DNA from 2 places in the Thauera aminoaromatica genome. Region 1 is predicted to be linked to the other one. Evidence: predicted binding sites of a transcription regulator. Region 1 holds the regulator's gene; the other holds the start of a gene.

Evidence for each region. The regulator LexA, encoded in region 1, represses DNA repair genes until DNA is damaged. The targets are predictions, from matches to a motif close to ACTGTATNTANATACAGT.
Region 2: TMZ1T_RS09660 (error-prone DNA polymerase) is a predicted target of LexA. The motif match lies at 1,904-1,921, and genes of this name have one in related genera.

What each region holds. Positions count from the first base shown of each region.
Region 1 covers NC_011662.2:2,582,208-2,585,592, forward strand. The annotation lists gene TMZ1T_RS11355 (peroxiredoxin) at 1-144, opposite strand, end outside; gene TMZ1T_RS11360 (zinc-dependent alcohol dehydrogenase family protein) at 365-1,402, shown strand; gene lexA (transcriptional repressor LexA) at 1,462-2,070, shown strand; gene imuA (translesion DNA synthesis-associated protein ImuA) at 2,093-2,911, shown strand; gene TMZ1T_RS11375 (Y-family DNA polymerase) at 3,025-3,385, shown strand, end outside.
Region 2 covers NC_011662.2:2,191,006-2,194,390, reverse strand. The annotation lists gene TMZ1T_RS09670 (ABC transporter permease) at 1-662, opposite strand, end outside; gene TMZ1T_RS09665 (ABC transporter substrate-binding protein) at 761-1,732, opposite strand; gene TMZ1T_RS09660 (error-prone DNA polymerase) at 1,928-3,385, shown strand, end outside.

The DNA of each region.
Region 1 (3,385 bases):
CTGACGCGTGCAGCCCGGGGTCTTGTCGCGAGGGTAAAAGTAGAGAACCACATTGTGCTTGCCGGCCACCGACGCGAGGTCGAAAATTTCCATGTCGGCATCCGGCAACGAAAACGCGGGGGCGATGTCTCCGCTCTGCAGCATGTGTTCTCCCTGATGTGGGCCGGATTCTAGCCGAGACCCCAGGCGAACACTACCGCCGGGACCGCAGGCTTCGGACTGGTCGAGCATGGGGGTCTCCTCCCTTTTCCTTGTCGTCGTGTCGGGTGCCGCGATGCGGCTCCGTGTCCAACGAATAGCCCAGATCGGGGCCGTACTCAAGTCGCAGCGCACCATCGTTCCGCCTGTCCTGGAGACCGCAAGCATGCCCCAGCCCCATCCGAACGCCCCCGCCAAGCCCCCCGCCGGCATGCGCGCGATGCAACTCGAACGCCCCGGCGAGGCCCTGCGCGCGGTGCATCTGGCGGTGCCGCGCCCCGGCCCCGGGCAGGTGCTGCTGCGGGTGGAGGCCTGCGGCGTGTGCCGCACCGATCTCCACCTCATCGACGGCGAGCTGCCCGACCCGGTGCTGCCGATGATTCCCGGCCACGAGATCATCGGCCGCGTGGTCGAACTGGGCGAAGGCGTCGGCGACGCCGCGGGCATGGTGCCGGGTCAGCGCATCGGCGTGCCCTGGCTGGGGTGGACCTGCGGGCATTGCGGCTTCTGCGCCAGCCAGCGCGAGAACCTCTGCGACGCGGCGCGCTTCACCGGCTACCAGATCCAGGGCGGTTATGCCGAATACACCGTGGCCGACGCACGCTACTGCTTCCCGATCGACGAGGCGCTCGACGCCGCCGAGGCCGCGCCGCTGCTGTGCGCCGGCCTGATCGGCTATCGTGCGCTGGAGATGGCGGGCGCCGCGCGCCGCATCGGCCTCTACGGCTTCGGCGCGGCCGCCCACATCATCACCCAGGTGGCGGTGTGGCAGGGTCGCGAGGTGTACGCCTTCACCCGTCCCGGCGACAGCGCAAGCCAGGCCTTCGCCCGCCGGCTCGGCGCCTGCTGGACGGGCGCGGGCGAAGAGCGCCCCCCGCACCCGCTCGACGCCGCGCTGATCTTCGCCCCCTCCGGCGAGCTCGTCCCCGCCGCGCTGCGCGCCGTCGCCAAGGGTGGCACGGTGGTGTGCGCGGGCATCCACATGAGCACCATCCCCGCCTTCCCCTACGACATCCTGTGGGGCGAGCGCCGCATCGTCTCGGTCGCCAACCTCACCCGCCGCGACGGCGACGAATTCCTCGCCCTCGCGCCCAGGGTGCCGGTACGCACCGAGGTCGTCCGCTTCGCCCTCGAGGACGCCAACGAGGCGCTCGAGCGCCTGCGCCGCGGCGCGCTGCAGGGGGCGGCGGTGCTGCTGCCCTGAATTCCGCTTGCCAGCGCTGCGGGACTGTTTAAAATTACAGCCATCCCATGGAGGCTGTCATGACCGCCCGTAGCGAAAACCTCACCGCGCGCCAGCAGGAAATCCTCGATTTCATCCGCTCCACCGTCGAGTCCGAAGGCCGCCCGCCCACCCGCGCCGAGGTGTGCACCGCCTTCGGCTTCCGCTCGCCCAACGCCGCCGAGACCCACCTGCGCGCGCTCGCCGCCAAGGGCGCGATCCTGCTCGAGGAGGGGCGCGCGCGCGGCATCCGCCTGGCCGAGGCGCTCGGCCTGCCCCTGGTCGGCCGCGTCGCCGCGGGCAGCCCCATCCTCGCCGCCGAACACGTCGAGGCGCGCTATCAGCTCGACCCCGCGCTGTTCTCGCCCAGGGCCGACTACCTGCTGCGCGTGCGCGGCATGAGCATGCGCGACGCCGGCATCCTCGACGGCGACCTCATCGCGGTGCATCGCAACAGCGAGGCGCGCAACGGCCAGATCGTGGTCGCCCGGGTGGACGACGACGTCACCGTCAAGACCCTGCAACGCAAGGGCCCGGTGGTCGAGCTCCTCCCCGCCAACCCGGACTACACCCCGATCGTCGTGGACACCCGCCGCGAGCCGCTGGTCATCGAAGGCGTCATGGTGGGGCTGATCCGCAAGGACCACTGAGCGAGCCGATGCCGCACCCGCCATGGCCCTCCCGCTCCAACGCCACGCCGACGCGTCGCTGCGCGCCGTAGCTCCTGCCGCCACCGGCACGCATGGCGTGCTCGCCGGCCTGCCTGCGGGCAGCGTGTGGCAGGCGAGCCGGCTCGCAGGCGCCGCAGGAGCGGTGCTGCCGACCGGCTTCTCCGCGCTCGACGCCGAGCTGCCCGGCGGCGGCTGGCCGGCCGGGGCGCTCATCGAGCTCCTCGCCGACCGCCCCGGCGTCGGCGAACTGAGCCTGCTGCTGCCGCTGCTCGGCGCCACCCCGCCCGCATGCTGGATCGTCTGCATCGCCCCGCCGCTGCTGCCCTACGCTCCCGCGCTGGCGAACGCAGGCGTGCCGCTGGCGCGCCTGCTCGTGGTGCGCCCCGAGCGCCGCGAAGACCTGCTGTGGGCCGCACGCCAGGCACTGCTGTCGGGCAGCTGCGCCTGCGTGCTGGCGTGGCCGCAGCGCATCGACAACACCGGACTGCGCCGCCTGCAGCTGGCCGCCGAGGAAAGCGCCACCCCGCTCTTCCTCTTCCGTCCCGGCAGCGTCGCCGGCCAGCCTTCGCCGGCGGTGTTGCGGATTGCGCTCGCCCCGCAGCCCGAAGGCCTGCAGCTACGCATCCTCAAGCGCCGCGGACCGCTCGCCGCCGCGCCGCTCGTGCTCGCCCTGCCGCCCGGGGCCAGCGCGGTACCGAAGGCATCCCGCGCAGGGCAATCCCCCCGGATGCCCCTCTCGGCAGCTTCCCACCCTACCGCATCCACCACCGTCGCCCCCGTCGCGCCTGCATGCAAACCGGAAGCGCGGCGTTTTCTGTAGGAGCGACGCCAGTCGCGATCGGCGGCCTTCCTCCACCCGCCGCAATCGTTTCGTCGCTCTAACCGCAGCCCTCGCTGCCGACCGATTCAAACACCTCGACGCGGAGCGTTTCCATGTTGTGGCTGGCGATCCTGTTGCCGGCGTTGTCGCTGCAGGTCTTCACACGCGGCGTACGCGCCGCCCCACCGCTGGCGATCCTGTCGCCCCGGGGCCGGGTGCTGGCCGCCAGCGCGGCGGCGAGCGCGGCCGGCATCGAACCGGGGCAGCGTGCGGCGAGCGCCCTCGCCTTGCTGCCCGAACTGCGCCTGCAACCGCACGAGCCGGCGCGCGAAGCCGAAGCCCTCGCCGAGATCGCCACCTGGGCCGGGCGCTTCAGCCCGCGGATCAGCCTGTCCGCAGCGGACGCGGTGCTGCTGGAGATCTCCTCCTGCCTGCGCCTGTTCGGTGGCACGGCACAGATCGAATCCGCCTTGC
Region 2 (3,385 bases), 390 kb from region 1:
GCGAGACCGATGACGATCGTCCCCACGCCCATCGAGATGTCGGCGCCGCCCTGGGTCTGCGCGAACAGCGCCCCGGCCAGGCCCACCAAGGCGTTCGACAGGGCCATGCCGGCCAGGATCGCCATGCCGGTGTTGACGCCCTGCGCGCGCGCCATGCGCGCGTTCGAGCCCGTCGCGCGGATCGCCAGGCCGCTCTGGGTGGCGAAGAAACCGTCGAGCGCGAGCTTGACCGCCAGCACCACGAAGACGAGCAGCAAGGGCCGGAACACGTAGTCGGCGAGCGCCTCGGGCTGCAGCAGGTTGAACACGGTGGGTTCGGTGATCAGCGGCACGTTGGGCTTGCCCATGATGCGCAGGTTGATCGAGTACAGGGCGATCATCATCAGGATGCTGGCGAGCAGGTCCATGATCTTGAGGCTGACGTTGAGCCAGCCGGTGATCAGCCCGGCGATCGCGCCGGCGAGCGTCGCCGCGATGGTCGCGGTGAAGGGGTCGTGGCCGGCGGCGATCATGGTCGCGGCGACGGCGCCACCGAGCGGGAAGCTGCCATCCACGGTGAGGTCGGGAAAGCGCAGCAGCCGGAAGGAGATGTACACGCCGAGGGCGACGAGGCTGAAGATCAGGCCGATCTCCAGCGCCCCGAGCAAGGTGTAGAGCGACATTGGGGGATTACCGTTGGTGAGGATCGAGCGGAACGCGCGCCGGGACGCGTCCCCCGCGGCCGGGCATCGACGGCCGCGCGGGGATGCGGGCGACCCGCTTACTGGACGACCTTGGCAGCCGACTTGACGAGGTCTTCCGCCAGGGTGATGCCCTGCTTCTGCGCCGCAGCCGGGTTCACCTGCAGCGACAGCTTGTTGCTGGTCTCGGAGGCGATCGCACCGGGCTTCTCACCCTTGAGGATGCGAACCACGATCTCGCCGGTCTGCACGCCGAGCGCCTTGTAGTCCATGCCGTAGGCCGCGACCGCACCGCGCGCCACGCTGTCGGTGTCGGCGGCCACGAGCGGGATCTTGGCGTCCATGCCCACCTTGACCAGGGCCTCGTAGGCCGACACGACGTTGTTGTCGGTGCTGGTGTAGAACACGTCGGCCTTGCCGATCAGGCTGCGCGCCGCCGAGCCGACGTCCACCGAGCGCGGCGCCGCGGCTTCGACCAGGCTCAGGCCGTGCTTGGGCAGCAGCTCGCGCAGCTGCTCGACCACGACCACCGAGTTGGCCTCGCCCGGGTTGTAGACGATGCCGACACGCTTGGCGGCGGGCACGACGCGCTTGATCAGCTCGACCTGCTTGCCGAGCTCGAGGGCATCCGACACCCCGGTGACGTTGGTGCCCGAGGGCTGCATCGAGGGCACCAGCTTGGCCACCACCGGATCGGTCACCGCCGAAAACACCAGCGGGATGTCCTTGGTCGCGGCCGCGACGGCCTGCGCCGAGGGGGTGGCGATCGCGACGATCACGTCGGCCTTGTCGCCGACGAACTTGCGTGCGATCTGCGCCGCGGTGCCGGTGTTGCCCTGGGCGCTCTGATACTGCCACTTCAGGTTCTTGCCGTCCTCGTAGCCGGCCGCGGCCAGCGCCTCCTTGACCCCGTCGCGCACCGAATCGAGCGCGGGATGCTCGACGATCGCGGTGATGGCGACCGACTTCTGCTGTGCGTACGCCGGCATCGCCATCGCGAACGCGAGCGCCAGCGCGCCGAACAGGACCTTGCGGGACAGGGGGAAGGACATGGAGGTCTCCTTGGCAGCCTTGCGGCCGGGAATTCTTCGAAAAAGGCACCAGGCCGGCATCTTGGCCAGCACGGTGTTGCAAAGGACGCGAGTTTAACAGCAGGTCCGGATTGCGCGATTGCGGTGGACCCGCAATCGCCGTGGAGGACACTCGCCCGACTTGCCTGATGAACTGTATTTTTATACAGTCAAAACATGCTTCCCGCCTACGCCGAACTCCACTGCCTGAGCAACTTCAGCTTCCAGCGCGGCGCCTCGCACCCCGAGGAGCTCGTCGCGCAGGCGGCAGCCTTCGGCTACAGCGCGATCGCCCTCACCGACGAATGCTCCTTCGCCGGCGTGGTGCGCGCCCACCGCGCGCTGCAGGCCCTGCCCGAAGCCGGCCGGCCGCGCCTGATCGTCGGCTGCGAGCTGCGCCTCGCCGACGGGCCCTGCCTCGTCCTGCTCGCCGCCGATCGCGCCGGCTACGGCCGGCTCTCGCGCCTGCTCACCCAGGCCAGGCGGAGCGCCGACAAGGGCCGCTACCACCTCACGCGCGCGATGCTCGACGCCACCCGCGCAGACGAGGCGGCCGCCGAAGCCCTGCCCGGCTGCCTGGCGCTGCTGATCCCACCCGAGGAATTCCCGCCGCCGGGTGCCGCCGGCGACGCGGCCGTCGCCCTGCGCAGCGAAGCGCGCTGGCTGGCGAAGCGCTTCCCCGGACGCTCCTGGATCGCCCACACCCCGCGCCTGGACGGACGCGATCCCGCCCGCCTGCACTGGATCCTGCGCATCGCCCAGGCCACCGGCGTCCCTGCGGTCGCCGCCGGCGGCGCGCTCATGCACGAGGCCGCGCGGCGCCCGCTCGCCGACGTGATGAGCGCGCTGCGCCTGCACTGCAGCGTGGCCGAGGCCGGCCTGGCGCTCGCGCCCAATGCCGAGCTGCGCCTGCACGAGCGCGCGACCCTCGCCCGCCGCCATCCTCCCGAGCTGCTCGCCGAGACCGTGGCGGTGGCGGCGCGCTGCCGCTTCGACCTCGACGAGCTGCGCTACGAGTACCCCGCCGAGCTCGTCCCCGCGGACGAGACCCCGACGCGCTGGCTGCGCCGGCTGGTCGAGGGCGGGCTGGCCTGGCGCTACGGCAAGGCCGGCAAGGAGCGCCGCGCAGCCGCGCCTGCCACGATCGCGGCCGCACCGCCACCGGCCGAAGACCCCGCCCCGCCCACGGTGCGCGCGCAGATCGAGCACGAGCTCGCGCTCATCGCCGAGCTCGGCTACGAGCCCTACTTCCTCACCGTGCACGACATCGTGCGCTTCGCCCGCGAGCGCGGCATCCTGTGCCAGGGCCGCGGCTCGGCGGCCAACTCGGTGGTGTGCTGGGCACTGGGCATCACCGAGGTCGATCCGCAGCTGGGCATCATGCTGGTCGAGCGCTTCATCTCGCGAGAGCGCGACGAGCCGCCCGACATCGACGTCGACTTCGAGCACGAGCGCCGCGAGGAGGTCATCCAGTACCTCTACCGCAAGTACGGCCGCGAACGCGCCGCGCTCGCCGCCACCGTGATCCGCTACCGCGCACGCAGCGCGCTGCGCGACGTCGGCCGCGCGCTCGGCCTCGACGAGACGCAGATCGAGCGCCTCACCCGCGAGCACCACTGGTTCGACGGCCGCCAC